DNA from 2 places in the Pseudonocardia sp. ZF1 genome. Region 2 is predicted to be linked to the other one. Evidence: riboswitches for the same ligand, from Rfam matches in the RefSeq annotation. Region 2 holds a riboswitch; the other holds the start of a gene.
The links. A riboswitch is a leader RNA that binds a small molecule or an ion and turns the genes downstream of it on or off. The one in region 2 is predicted to bind cobalamin.
Positions count from the first base shown of each region.

Region 1: linked by a shared signal. The riboswitch ahead of ZF1_RS24780 (ribonucleoside-diphosphate reductase subunit alpha) and the one ahead of ZF1_RS18615 (hypothetical protein) in region 2 are both predicted to bind cobalamin.

Region 1 is NZ_JAJNBY010000001.1:5,152,872-5,160,106, reverse strand. It holds gene ZF1_RS24780 (ribonucleoside-diphosphate reductase subunit alpha) at 1-2,565, opposite strand, end outside; cobalamin riboswitch at 2,697-2,899, opposite strand; gene ZF1_RS24775 (class I SAM-dependent methyltransferase) at 3,069-3,818, shown strand; gene ZF1_RS24770 (ABC transporter substrate-binding protein) at 3,819-5,339, opposite strand; gene ZF1_RS24765 (hypothetical protein) at 5,336-5,722, opposite strand; gene ZF1_RS24760 (four-helix bundle copper-binding protein) at 5,843-6,205, shown strand; gene ZF1_RS24755 (ABC transporter ATP-binding protein) at 6,216-7,235, opposite strand, start outside.
Region 2 is NZ_JAJNBY010000001.1:3,863,640-3,870,874, reverse strand. It holds gene cobA (uroporphyrinogen-III C-methyltransferase) at 1-982, shown strand, start outside; gene ZF1_RS18625 (MarR family winged helix-turn-helix transcriptional regulator) at 1,035-1,541, shown strand; gene ZF1_RS18620 (chloride channel protein) at 1,538-3,127, shown strand; cobalamin riboswitch at 3,125-3,311, shown strand; gene ZF1_RS18615 (hypothetical protein) at 3,347-3,715, shown strand; gene ZF1_RS18610 (DNA polymerase IV) at 3,735-5,195, opposite strand; gene ZF1_RS18605 (4'-phosphopantetheinyl transferase family protein) at 5,203-5,910, opposite strand; gene ZF1_RS18600 (hypothetical protein) at 6,034-6,243, opposite strand; gene ZF1_RS18595 (NAD(P)/FAD-dependent oxidoreductase) at 6,497-7,235, shown strand, end outside.

The DNA of each region.
Region 1 (7,235 bases), 1.3 Mb from region 2:
CAGCCACTTCTGCCGGCGCGAGGCGGCGGCCACGAGCCAGCGCGGCTCGATCTCGAACGCGGTCGCGTAGAGCTCCTTCAGGTCGGCGGGGACCCGGTCGATCTCGGCCAGCGACCCGTCGAAGTACTTGAGGTCGGCGACCATCACCTCGTCCCACAGCCCGCGGTCCTTGAGGTCGCGGACCAGGTGCGGGTTGATCACCGTGAAGTCGCCGGACATGTTGGACTTCACGTACAGGTTGAGGTGGATCGGCTCGATCGACTGCCCGACCCCGCAGATGTTCGAGATCGTCGCCGTCGGGGCGATGGCGAGCACGTTGGAGTTGCGCATCCCCTGGGTGCGCACCTTCTCCCGCAGCGCGTCCCAGTCCAGCGTGGACGACCGGTCGACGTCGAGCTCGCCGTCGCCGCGGGCCGCGGCCAGCAGCTCGAGCGAGTCCAGCGGCAGGATCCCGCGGCTCCACAGCGACCCGTCGAAGCTGGCGTAGCGGCCGCGCTCGACCGCCAGGTCCGACGAGGCGGTGATCGCGTGGAACGACAGCGCCTCCGCGCTGCGGTCGGCGAACTGCACCGCCGCGTCGCTGCCGGGCGCGATGCGCTGGGTGAACAGCGCGTCGGAGAAGCCCATGAGGCCCAGGCCGACCGGGCGGTGACGCAGGTTGGACCGGCGGGCCTCGGGAATCGTGTAGAAGTTGATGTCCACGACGTTGTCGAGCATCCGCACCGCGGTGGTCACCGTGCGGCGCAGCTTGTCGGCGTCGAGCCCGTCCGCGGTGACGTGCGCGGCGAGGTTCGCCGAGCCCAGGTTGCAGGCCGCGACCTCGCCCTCGTCGCCGGCACGGGTGTTGAGGGTGATCTCGGTGCACAGGTTCGACGAGTGCACCACGCCGGCGTGCTGCTGCGGGCTGCGCAGGTTGCACGGGTCCTTGAACGTGATCCACGGGTGCCCGGTCTCGAACAGCATGGTCAGCATCCGCCGCCACAGCTCGACCGCGCGCACCGTGCGGTGCACCCGCACCTCACCGCGCGCCGCGGCCGCCTCGTAGGCGCGGTAGCGCTCGGCGAACGCGGTGCCGTAGAGGTCGTGCAGGTCGGGGACCTCGTCCGGGGAGAACAGGGTCCACTCGCCGTCGGCCTGCACGCGGCGCAGGAACTCGTCGGGCACCCAGTTCGCGGTGTTCATGTCGTGGGTGCGGCGACGGTCGTCGCCGGTGTTCTTGCGCAGGTCGAGGAACTCCTCGATGTCGACGTGCCACGTCTCCAGGTAGGCGCACGCGGCGCCCTTGCGCTTGCCGCCCTGGTTCACCGCGACGGCGGTGTCCCCGGCGATCTTGAGGAACGGCACCACGCCCTGGGAGACGCCGTTCGTGCCCCGGATGTGCGCGCCGAGCCCCCGGACCGGGGTCCAGTCGTTGCCCAGCCCGCCGGAGTACTTCGCCAGCAGCGCGTTGTTGCGGTAGCCGCCGAAGATCGACTCCAGGTCGTCGTCGACGGTGGTGAGGAAGCACGACGACAGCTGGGGGCGGGTGGTGCCCGAGTTGAACAGCGTCGGGGTCGAGGCCATGAAGTCGAAGCTCGACAGCAGCTCGTAGAACTCGACCGCCCGCGCCTCGCGGTCGACCTCGCGGACCGCCAGCCCCATCGCGACCCGCAGGAAGAACGCCTGCGGCAGCTCGAAGCGCACGCCGCGCTCGTGCAGGAAGTAGCGGTCGTAGAGGGTCTGCAGGCCGAGGAAGCCGATCTGCAGGTCGCGCCCGGGGCGGATCGCGGCGGTGACCCGGTCCAGGTCGAAGGTCGCGAGCTCGGGGTCGACCAGGCCGATCGCGATGGCGTGGCGCAGGTAGTCCTTCGTGTAGGCCGCGTACCGCCCGGCCATCGTCGCGTGGTCCGGGGTCTCCCGGGAGCCCGACAGGTGCGACACGGCCTCGGCGCGCAGCCGGTCCAGCAGCAGCCGCGAGGCCACCAGGGAGTACGCGGGCTCGCGCTCGACCAGCGTGCGCGCGGCCAGGACGAGGGCCTGGGCCAGCTCGTCGGCGGTGATGCCGTCGTAGACGGTGCGGTCCAGCTCGGCGAGCACCCTGTCCGGGGTCACGTCCTCGACGCCGGCGCAGGCCTCGTCGAGCACCGCGGCGACGCGGACCCGGTCCAGCGGGGCCCGGCTGCCGTCGGGGTGGGTGACGTGTACGACCGGGGCGTCCGCGGCGGCGGTGTCCCCGCCGTCGTGCGCGCGGGCCCGGGCCTGCTGCTCGCGGTAGAGCACGTAGGAGCGGGCGACCTTGTGGTGGCCTCCGCGCATCAGGGCGAGTTCGACCTGGTCCTGGATCTGCTCGACGTGCACGGCGCGCGCCGGGTGCCGGGTCAGCGCCGCGACGACCTGGTCGGTCAGTCCGGCCACGAGGTGGTGCAGGCGCGACGACGCCGCGCCCGAGTCCCCCTCGACCGCCAGGAACGCCTTGGTCGTCGCCACCGAGATCTTCGTGGCGTCGAACCCGGTCTCGGACCCGTCGCGCCGGATGACGCGCAGGGCCGGTGGTGCTGCTGCCGGTGCAGCGGTGGAAGCCGTCACGGGCTCTCTCCTCGCGAGTCGCCGTCCCTCCGGGGGCGGGCGCGGTACGAGGAGGCGGTGGGTCGGCGTGTCGTCGGCGGCCCACCGCACCCTGGCGCCGTCCCACGAGGCCCCGGAGCAGCGCGCACCGGTCGGCACGCGCACCGGTGGCAGGTCTTCGGACTCACGGGCGCACTGCGCACACCTACTGGCCGTCGCTTCCCGGGATCACTCCCAGTGCTGTTGACGGCGGTCGTTCCCGTTCACCGCTGCGGGGCAGTCCCGGATTCCCACCGGGTTCCCTCTTGCCTCACCGGCCCGTGCGGACCGGTGAACCACCAGCGCCCCGGACACTACATCTGGGGTCCGGACACGATCGACCCCCCTATCAGTTCCGGTTTCGACGACCATCGAGTCACGCACGGTGAACGTCGCCGGTCACGTGCCCGGCGGTCCCTTCCGTGCGACGGGTCCGCGCGGATACCGTCGGGCGCACTGTTGCCACCGTTGTGCAGGAGAGTGCGATGACCACCGGAACGGACCTCGACGCCGAGCACTGGCTGCGCCGGTGGGACGCCCAGCAGGAGCGCTACATCCCCGACCGGGAGGAACTGTTCGCGCTGGCGCTCGACGTCGTCGACCGGCTCGCCGGCACCCCCGCCCGGCTGCTCGACCTCGCCTGTGGGCCCGGGTCGTTCGCGGCCCGCGCGGCGGCGCGCTGGACCGGGGCCGAGGTGGTCGGCGTCGACGTCGACCCGGTCATGCTGGAGCTGGCCCGGCGGACCACCGGCGAGCGCGTCCACTGGGTCGACGCCGACCTCTCGCGTCCCGGGTGGACCGACGCCGTCGGCGGCGGGCCGTTCGACGCGGCCGTCTCGGCCACCGCCCTGCACTGGCTACCCGAGCACGCGCTGCCCGGGCTCGCGCAGCGCCTCGCGTCCGTGCTGCGCCCCGGCGGGGTGTTCGTGAACGTCGACACCCTGCTCGCCGACCCCGCCCGGCCGCGCCTGGCCGAGCTGACCCGGACCCTGCGGGTCGAGCGCACCGACCGGGGACTGGCGACCGGTGAGGACTTCCGGACCTGGTGGGACGCGCTCGCCGACGAGCCCGCCCTGGCCGACGGGTTCGCCGAGCGGGAGCGCCGCTTCGCCGACCGGGCCACCGGCGGGTCGTCGCTACCGGCCTGGGAGCAGGCGCTGTCCGGCGCCGGGCTCGCCGAGGTCGGGACGCTCACCCAGACCTTCGACCGGCGGACCCTGGTCGCGATCCGCTGATCACCCGAGCCGGGCGCGCGCGAAGTTCGCCCAGGCGAACGTGTTCGGCCGGGCCGCCTCCAGCCCGGTGAGCCCGGCCGCCACGCCGACGTTCCAGTCCCGCACACCCCACACCAGGGCGCCCGACTCGGCGCGCAGCAGGCCGAGGATCCGGGCGAACGCGTCGGTGCGCGCGGCGTCGTCGGTGGTGGCGACGGCGGCGTAGTAGAGGCGGTCGATCTCCGGGCTGCGGTAGCCGGTGAAGTCGTAGGTCGGGGTGCTGGTCAGCATCCGGCGTCCGATGTAGTCCGGGATCGGCAGTGAGCCGGTGCTGTTCTGGGAGAACACGCCCTGCTGCCGGATGGCCCGGAAGTAGCCCGACGACGGCAGCGGCCGTGCCGTGACCCGCAGCCCGACCTCGCCGAGCTGGCGCGCGACGAGTGCGGTGGCGGCGTCGAAGGTCGGGTCGGCGCCGCTGGTCTGCAGCTCGATCGCCGCCCCCTGTGCCCCGGCCTCGGTGACGAGCGCGCGGGCCCGCGCGACGTCCCGTGCCACCGGGCCCACCCCCGCCGGGTGGTAGCGCAGTCCCTGGCCGAACATGTCGTCGCCGACCCGGCCGCGCCCGAGCAGCACGACCCGCACGAGCTCCTCGCGGTCGATGCCCAGCCGCACCGCCTCGCGCAACCGCGGGTCGGAGAACGATGCCCGGTCCACCCGCATCACCAGGAACTGGCTCGCCGAGGCCGGCGCGGACAGCGCCGAGGCGCGCTGCTCGCCCCCCAGCCGGGCGGCGCCGGTGGGGGTGAGGTCGTGGGCGTAGTGCACCTGGCCGGACAGCAGGGCGCCGATCCGGGCGGCCTCGTCGTCGACGGGAAGGAACTCCAGCTCACGTACGCCGGGCGCGCCGTCCCAGTGCTCCTCCGACGCGGCGTAGACGGTGGACCCGCCCGGGGTGAACGACGCGAGCCGGAACGGCCCGGTCCCGTTCGGACGGTCGAACGACGTCGTCCCGGCCTTGACGATCTCGGTGCCGGGCGCGCCCCAGGCCAGCGGGAACAGCGTGTTCGGCCGGGTCAGTACCAGCTCGACCTCGGTCGGCGACACCGCCCGCGAGGCGGCCGCGTCGAGGTCGCGGAACAGGGTCGCGGCGATCGCGGTGGTCGCCGGGTCGGTGATGCGGGCCAGGGTGGCGAGCACGTCGTCGGCGGTGAGCGGGGAGCCGTCGTGGAAGCGGGCCGCGCGCAGCCGGATCCGCCACCGCCGCCCGGTCGCGTCGCTCTCCCAGGACTCGGCCAGCCGCGGCTCGGGGGTCATGTCCTGCGACCACCCGGTGAGGGTGTCGAAGCACGCCTTGGCCCGGGCCTGGTCGACGTAGAGCGGCAGGACGTGCGGGTCCAGCGACTCGCGCGAGCCGCCGGTCGCGAAGGCGACCCGCAGCCGCTCCTCGCCCGTCCCGCCGCCGGAGCAGCCGGTGAGGGCGAGCGCGGCGACGCCGAGCGCGCCGGTCAGCACCCGGCGCCGGGACAGCTCGGGCGGGGTCATCCGGCGGCCCGCCCGGTGTCCGAGGCGCGCAGGCCGGGGGTGAACACGTGCCCGTCGAGGACGGCCGGGCGGGGCGCCGTACCCGGTCCGCCCGCGCGGACCCAATCGGCGACGGCGTCGGTCGTCGCTGCGTCCAGGACCGCACGCAGCCACACGGGCCGCGCACCGGCCCGTCGCGCGACCGGGGTGGGGCCGACCACGACGACGTCGGAGTCGGCGCACGGGCCGAGGCACGCGCTGGTCCGCAGCCGCGCGTGGCCCTCGATGCCCCGGGTGAGCCGGTCGAGCAGCCCGTCGTGGTGGGGCCGGTCCAGGCCCGGGTGCTTGCGACCGGAGCCGCAGCAGCATCCCCGGCAGACGGTGACGGCGGACAGCGCAGACATGATCCGACCCTACGCGACATATGACGGACTGTTCAGACGTCGAGGGTGACAATCAGGTGAGTGCGGCCACCGCCACGCGGGAACCCTCGGGTCCCACACCCCGGACACCAGGAGATCCCCATGAGCCACCACGTCCTCGAGGCCGCCGGCGTCAGCACCCCGGCCACCGTCGTCGAGAAGCTGCACGACGCCGCCCGCGCGAGCACCGCCTGCGCCTCGGCCATGGTCGCCTCCGGCGGCATGGAGACCGAGGTGCTCCTCGCCCTCGACGCCGCCGACCTCTGTACCGCGGCCGCGAGCGTGCTCGGCCGCCGGACCGGGGACAAGGCGGTCGGCGAGGCCGCCGCGTCGGCCGCCGCGCTCGCCTGCGAGGCCAGCTCGGCCGCCTGCGGCGCGCACGCCGACCACCACGAGCACTGCCGGCTGCACGCCGAGGTCACCCGGGAGACCGCGCAGCTGCTGCGCGAGCACGCGGGCGCCTGAGCGCTCCGGCTCAGCCGGCCGGGACCGGTTGCGGTGCCGCGGCCACCCGGCCGTCGACGAGGGTCACGACCCGGTCCGCCGACGCGACGGCGACCGGGTCGTGGCTGATCAGCAGCACCGCGGTGCCGTCCTCGCGGCAGACGCGCCGCAGCTCGGCGAGCAGCAGCGCGCGGTGCCCGCCGTCCAGCGCCGAGGTGGCCTCGTCGGCCACCAGTACTGCGGGCCCGGCGAGCAGGGCCCTCGCCACCGAGGCGCGCTGGAGCTGACCGCCGGACAGTCCGCCCGGGCGGCGCGCGGCCGTCGCGGCGGGGACCCCGAGCCGCTCCAGCAGCGCGACGGCGGCGGCGCGGGCGTCGGCCGGGGACCGCCCGCGCAGCAGCACGGCCGGCCGGGCGACCTGGTCGAGGACCGGGCGGTGGTTGAGGAACGCGGACCGGCAGTCCTGGTGGACGTACTGCACGGCGCGCCGGTCGCCCGCCGGGTCCCGGCCGCCGACGCGGACGGTCCCCGAGCAGGGGGTCAGCCCGGCCAGGGCCCGGCCGAGCGTCGTCTTGCCCGCCCCCGAGGGCCCGGTCAGCGCGACGAACCCGCCCCGCCCGACGGCGAGGTCCACCCCGGACAGCAGCTGCGCCCCGCCCGCGGTCCGGACCCCCAGACCCGTCACCTCGAGCATCGCCCCGACCGCCGCCGGTGGTGGCGGGGACGCGGTCGGGGCGGGTGCACCGAGCAGCGCGGCGGCCGGGCCGGTGCGCACGACCCGGCCCGCGGCGAGCTCCAGCAGCGTCACCGGGACGGCGGCGGCGAGCCTGCGGACGGCGTCGAGGTCGTGGGTGAGCAGCACGAGCGCCGTGGAGCCGGCGGCCAGCACGGCGAGCCGGTCGAGCACCGCGTCGGTGGTGACCGGGTCCAGTCCGGTGGTCGGCTCGTCGAGGACGACGACGGCCGGCCCGGTCACCAGCGTCTGGGCCAGCGCGACCCGCTGCTGCTGCCCGCCGGAGAGCCGGTGCGGGTGGCGGCGGAGCAGGTGCGG
Region 2 (7,235 bases):
GATCGCGGCCACCGACGAGGCCGCGACCAACGCCGCCGTCGTCGCCGAGGCCGAGCGGGACCGCGTGTTCTGCGTCCGCGCCGACGACGGCGACAAGGGCACCGCGGTCACCCCCGCCACCGGCGGCTACGACGGGCTCACCGTCGGCGTGCTGGCCCGGGGCGCGCACCGGCGGTCCGCGGCCGTGCGCACCGCGCTGGTCGAGGCGCTGGCCGCCGGTGTCGTCGACGAGTCGGCCGAGCCCCCGCGGGCGGGGGTCGCGCTGGTCGGTGGCGGCCCGGGCGACCCGGAGCTGATCACCGTGCGCGGCCGGCGGCTGCTGTCCCGCGCCGAGGTCGTCGTCGCCGACCGGCTCGGCCCGCGCGACATCCTCGACGAGCTGTCCCCCGAGGTCGAGGTCATCGACGCCTCGAAGATCCCCTACGGCCGCGCCATGGCCCAGGAGCGGATCAACGAGCTGCTCATCTCCCACGCCCGGGCCGGGAAGTTCGTGGTCCGCCTCAAGGGCGGTGACCCGTTCGTCTACGGCCGCGGGTTCGAGGAGGTCCAGGCGTGCGCCGCGGCCGGGGTGCCGGTGACCGTCGTCCCGGGCATCACCAGTGCCTTCGCCGCACCGGCCGTCGCCGGGACGCCGGTGAGCCACCGCGGGGTCGCGCACGAGATCGTCGTCGTGTCCGGGCACGTCGCGCCGGGTGACCCGCGCAGCCTCACCGACTGGACCGCGCTGGGCCGGATGACCGGCACCATCGTGCTGATGATGGCCGTGGAGCGGCTCGGGAAGTTCGCCGAGGCGCTGATCACCCACGGCCGCCCGGCCGACACCCCGGTGCTGATCGTGCAGGACGGCACCACCCGGATCGAGCGGTCGGTCCGCGCGACGCTGGAGACCGCCGAGCAGGTCGCGGCCGAGCAGGAGATCAGCCCGCCGGCGATCGTCGTGATCGGGCCCGTCGCGGGGCTGCAGGCGCCCGTCGGGGGGTGACCCCGGCAACCCGTTGCACACTGCAAGTTTGCAATGTGCAACGATCGCGGGCGTGACGGACGAGATCGATGACGTCGTCGACGCGGTGATGACCGCGAGCCGGGCGATGCTCTCCGTGGTGGCTCGGTCCCTGGCCGCGAGCGAGCACACCGGCGGTGACACGGCCGGCGACGTGACCCTGCCCCAGTACCGCGCGCTGGTCGTGCTGGCCCAGTACGGCACCCGGCGCCCGGCCGACCTGGCCAGGGCGCTGACCGTGTCGGCGTCGACGGCGACCCGGATGTGCGACCGGCTGGTGACCCGCGGCCTCGTCGCGCGCACCCGCACCGGCGACGACCGCCGCGAGGTCGCCGTCGCGCTCAGCCCGGCCGGGCGGGCGCTCGTCGACGAGGTCACCCGGCTGCGCCGCGCCGAGATGCACCGGCTGCTCGCGACGCTGCCCGCCGCCGAGCGCACCGCGGTCCGCGACGCGCTGCGCCGCTTCGCCGAGGCCGCGGGCGAGATCGGCGAGACCGACTGGGCCGTCGCGCCCGTGCCCGCCGAGGACGGTGCCCGGTGACCGCGGTCCGCGCGCTGCACCGCGCGCTCGTCGGCACCCGGCCGGGGCTCGTCGGCCTGGCGACGGTCATCGGGATCGGCGCCGGCATCGGGTCGGTGCTGTTCCACGAGCTGATCCTCGGTGTGACCTGGCTGGTCACCGGCCGGGAGGACTTCTCCGACGCCGGCCGGGTCGCCTCGCCGCACCTGCCCGGGCTGGGGGTCTGGTTCCTGCTCGTCGCCCCGGTGCTCGGCGGCCTGGTGTACGGCCCGCTGGTCCAGCGGTTCGCGCCGGAGGCCCGCGGGCACGGGGTGCCGGAGGTGATGCTCGCCGTCGCGCGCCGGGGCGGGCGGATCCCGGCCACCGTCGCCGCGGTGAAGGCGCTCGCGTCGGGGATCTGCATCGGCACCGGTGGCTCCGTCGGCCGGGAGGGCCCGATCGTGCAGATCGGCTCCGCGCTCGGCTCGGCCATCGGGCAGTGGCTGCGGGTGCCCGCCACCCGGCTGGTCCTGATGGTCGCCTGCGGCGCCGCGGGCGGGATCTCCGCGACGTTCGACGCCCCGATCTCCGGGGTGGTGTTCGGCCTGGAGCTGATCCTGCGGTCGTTCAGCGCCGAGGCGTTCGGCGTGCTGGTGATCAGCTCGGTGGTCGCGAACGTCGTCGCCGAGGTGATCGCCGGGGACCGCGCGATCCTGACCCTGCCGCACTTCGACCTGGGCAGCCCCGCCCAGCTGCCGCTCTACGCGCTGCTCGGGCTGCTCGCGGGGCTGCTGGGCTGGGCCTTCGCCCGCATCCTCTACGTCGTCGAGGACGCCTGCGACGCCGTCTGGCGCGGCCCGGAGTGGCTGCGCCCGGCCGTCGGCGGGCTGCTGCTCGGCGCGCTGCTGCTGGCGCTGCCCCAGATGTACGGCGTGGGCTACCCGGTGCTGGAGGCCGCGATCGGCGGCCGGTACGTCGTCGGGTTCGTGCTCCTGCTCGTCGTCGGGAAGATCCTCGCCTCCAGCCTCACGATCGGCATCGGCGGGTCCGGCGGCGTCTTCGCGCCGTCGCTGTTCGTCGGCGGCACCGCCGGGACCGCCTTCGGCTACGCCGCCGCGGCCCTGTTCCCGGCGCTCGACCTGCACCCCGGCGCGTTCGGCCTGGTCGGCATGGCGGCGGTGTTCGCGGGGGCCGCGCACGCCCCGATCACCGCGGTGCTCATCGTGTTCGAGCTCACCGGCGACTACGCCCTGATCCTGCCGCTGATGGCCGCCGTCGTCCTGGCCACCGGCCTGTCGAATCTGGTGTCGCGGGACAACATCTACACGCTCAAGCTGCTGCGACGCGGGATCGACCTCGCCGCCGACGCCCCGACCGACGAGGCGCTGCGCCGGGTCGTCGTCGCCCAGGTCATGCGGCCCGCCGACGGCACGACGCCCGACCCGGAGCTGCCCGCCCTGGACCCGGACGGCTCCGTGCACGACGTCCTCGGGGTGCTCGCCGCGCACCGGGGCGCCGCGCTGCCCGTGCGGGAGGGGCCGGACGGGCCGCTGCTCGGGACGCTGACCGAGCACGACCTGCTCGACCATCTGCGGGGAGTGGCCGGGCGGGGGACGGTTGACCGCTAACCCGGTCGCGTGATGGGCTCCGGCCGACGACGGAACAGGAAGCCGGTGCGAGTCCGGCGCGGTCCCGCCACTGTCACCGGGGAGTGCCCTCCCCACACCGGCGCCACCGCCCGCGAGGGTGGGAAGGCCGGGGAGGGCGTACCGATCCGGGAGCCAGGACACTGCCCGTCGTCGCGGATTCCCACTGATGAGGGCGCGGACCCTCGAGGAGGACATGCGATGAGCCACGACCTGGTGGTGCTCGGTACCGATCCGTCCGGCGACGCGTCCCGCACGGGGGCGCACGACCTGCTGGCCGAGGCCGGGACGGTCTTCGCCTTCCCGCAGGCCGAGTCGACCGCCCTGTTCTACGCCGAGGCGTGGCGGGTCGAGCCGGTCACACCGCGCGACGCCGTCGCCCGGATCGGGGCCTGGGCCGCCGCCGGGCCCGCCGATGCCGCGGTGCTGCTGGTCGGGGGCGACCCCGCGGGCGACGCCGCGCTCGGCGCCGTCCTCGACGGTCTGGCCCGCACCGCTCCCACGCTGCGCGTCCGGATCGCCGAGGGCAGCCGCGTCGCACCGCCGCACCGCAGCCCGCTGATCGGCTGAACCCACCCGGGGCCCGGGCTCAGCCCCGCCAGCTGCCCAGCGGGTCGGCCCGGGTGAGGTCCGGGTCGGCGGCGTCGAGCGTGCGGGTGCGGCCGGGGCCGGTGAGCGCGGTCTCGAACCGCACGGTGACCCGCCCGTGCCCGGCGCCCTGGACCCAGCCGTGGCCGTGCTCGGGGTGGGCGACGTCGTCGCCGGCGCGCCAGGGCCGGTCCGGGTCGGGTTCGCGGTCGGGCCGGTCCGGGCGGAGCGGGCCGGGCGCGTCGCCGGACTCCTCGATCGCGCCGGGCCCGGTGGCCGCGTCGTTCTCCGGAGCTGCGTCGAGCACGGTCACCCCCGCCGCGGCGGCCGGGCGGGTGGCCGCGGGCGGGGCGTCGGGGGCCGGGGCCGTCGTCCACCCGCTCTCCGACGGCACCGCGTCGAACAGCGCCAGTGGCGGCTCGTCGCCGAAGCCGGACACCGACACCCCCAGCAGCCGCACCCCGCCCTCGCCGACGGCGCCCTCGGCCAGCCGCCGGGCCACCGCGACCAGGGTCGCCAGGTCCCGGGTCCCGAAGGGGGTCGTCTCGGACCGGGTGTGGGTGGTGAAGTCCCCGGTCCGCGCCTTCACCGTGACGGTGCGGGCGGTCCGGCCGTCGGCGACCAGGCGCCGGTGCACGGCGACGCAGATCGACTCCACCGCGGTGTGCACCGCGCTCATCGCGGTCAGGTCGGCGTCGAACGTCGTCTCCGCGCTGATCTGCTTGGCCGCGCCGCGCGGGGCGACCGGACGGTCGTCGACACCGCGGGCCAGGCGGTGCAGCTCGGACCCGACGGCACCGCCCAGCACCCCGGCGACCTCGCGGGCGTCCATCGCGGCGAGCTGTCCGATCGTCTCGATCCCGATCTTCCGCAGCGCCTCGCCGGAGACCGGCCCGATGCCCCACAGCGACCGCACCGGGAGCGGGTCGAGCACGGCGGCCTGCTCGGCGTGGGCGATCACCCGCAACCCGTCCGGCTTGGCCAGCTCGGAGGCGATCTTCGCGACCTGCTTGCCCGACCCGGCACCCACCGAGGCGGGCAGCCCGGTGCGCTCGCGCACCGCGCCGCGCAGCCGGGTGCCCCACTCCCGCACCCGGTCCGGGGAGGCCCCCACGAGGTCGGGCGGCTCCACGAACGCCTCGTCGACCGACACCGGCTCGAGCACCGGGGAGAACTCGCCGAGGACGGCCATGACCTCCTCGGACAGCGCCTTGTACAGCGAGAACCGGGGCGGCAGGACGGTCGCGTGCGGGCAGCGCCGCCGCGCCTGCCCCATCGGCATCGCCGAGCGGGCCCCGAACACCCGCGCCTGGTAGCTCGCCCCCGCGACGACGCCGCGCGGTCCCGCGCCGCCGACCAGGACCGGCCGGTCGGCCAGGGTGGGCCGGGTCAGCTGCTCGACGGAGGCGAAGAACGCGTCCATGTCGAGATGCAGCACCCAGCGGTCGGCCGCCGCGGTCACCTCACCATCACCCGTGCATCGTGCCCCGGCGCACCGACAGGACCGCGTCGCCGTCGGCGACGGTGACGACCGGGGCCACCGGTCCCGCCCCGGCGACGGCGCCCGGGTGGTCGTCGAGGCCGGTGGCGACGTCGGCCACCCACCAGCTCCCGCCGGTGCCGGTCCAGTCCAGCACCCGGGCCGGGGCGTGCGGCGGGGACAGCGTGATCGCGTCCATCGGGCTCGACAGGCCCTCGCCGGTGGCCTTGAGCAGCGCCTCCTTGCGGGTCCAGGTGACCAGGAACCCGGTGCCGTCGGGCGTGCCCGCGGCGAGCTCGGCGGGGGAGAGGGCGTGCCGGACGAGGCCGTCGAGGCCGGACAGCGGGCGGTGCGCCTCGACGTCGACGCCGACCGGGCCGGTCCCGACCGCGACGCCGACCAGCGCGCCGGAGTGGGTCAGCGAGAAGCCGGGGTCGTCGCCGCGCCCGGCCAGGCGCGGCTTGCCGTGCGGCTCCCCGCAGCGACAGGTCCGGTCCAGGACGAGCGCGGCGGGGTCGGTGTCGAGCCGCTCGGCGAGCACGAGCCGGGCCAGGGCGTGCGCGGCGAGGTAGCGGGCGCGGTCCTCGTGCCTGCGCAGTGCGAGGAGCCGCTCGCGTTCATGGGCGTCCAGCAGCGCGACGAGGTCGGCGCGGTCGCCGGGATCGGCCGGGGCGGCCCACCAGACGGTGACGGTCACGGCGTCCAGCCTTCCACGTCGCCCCCGCGCCGGGCCGCACCGCCGGGAGTGATCACGGATCGGGCACGCGGAGGGTCGCCCGCCGACGTCCCCGGTGCCCGATCGGTGATCGTGCCCGTGCCCTCAGCCGCTGCGGCGGGCGGCGAAGTCCGTGCGGACGTGGGCCGGGCGGGCCTGCGGGGCCGGCCCCGCCGTGCGCGGTGCCGGCGGGCCGCCCGGGGCGCCGGACCGGCCGCGCCTCGCCGCGCGACGCTCGGCGCGGTTGGCGGGGGTGGGCGCCCCGGCGGGACCGGTGTCGGCGGTGGGGACAGGGGTGTGTCGGGTCGTGGGCATACGACCTCCTCGGAGCATCGGGTCGGACTCGGACCGGGTGCGGAGGGCCGGTGACGCGCGGGGACGCCGGAAGGGCCGCACGAGGGCGGCGACGGTTCCGGGCCCGGTGGACGTCACGGGCCAGCGGCGGAGCGCGGAGGTCGACTCCGCGGGCCACTCAGAGGAACCGGATGAGCATGGCGGCGACGCTACGACGACCGCCCGGGCCGGGGCCACCGGTTTTCCCCGGGGCCGCCGACCTATCGTCGCGGGCATGGAGACGGCGGACGTGCTGGTGGTCGGCGGCGGCATCGCCGGGGTGTCGGTCGCGTGGGAGCTGGCCGCGCACGCCCGCGTCGTGCTGACCGAGGCCGAGCAGGACCTGCCGGTCCACGCCACCGCCCGCTCGGCCGCCACCTACATCCCCGGTCACGGTTCCGGCCCGTTCCGCGCGCTGATCGACGCCTCCGGGCCGCGGTTCGCCGCGCTGCCCGAGCAGCTCGGCACGCCGCCGCTGCTGTCCCCGCGCCCGGTCCTGCACCTCGCCGACGACGAGCAGGCCGCCGACCGCCTCGCCACGACGCTGCGCGAGCAGCACGGCGAGCCCGGCGCCCCGGTCGCCCTGGACCCCGCGCAGGCGTGGCGCCGCGCGCCGGTGCTGCGCCGCGCCCCGCGTGCGGCCGCGTGGACCGCCGGTGCCTGCGACGTCGACACCGCGGCCCTGCACGACGGCTACCGGCGCGGGCTGCGCGCCCGCGGTGGCACCGTGCTGCGCGGCGCCCGGGTGGCCGCGCTGGACCGGGACGGCTCCGGCTGGAGCGCGACGACGACCGGCGGGCACCGGGTGCGGGCGGGAGTGGTCGTCGACGCGGCCGGGGCCTGGGCCGACGCGGTGGCGGCGCTGGCCGGCGTACCCGGCGCCGGGCTGACCCCGTACCGGCGCACGATCGCCGCCTGCCCGGTCGGCGACCCGTCGGTGCTCACCGTCGACGGTGCCGTCCTGCCGATGATCG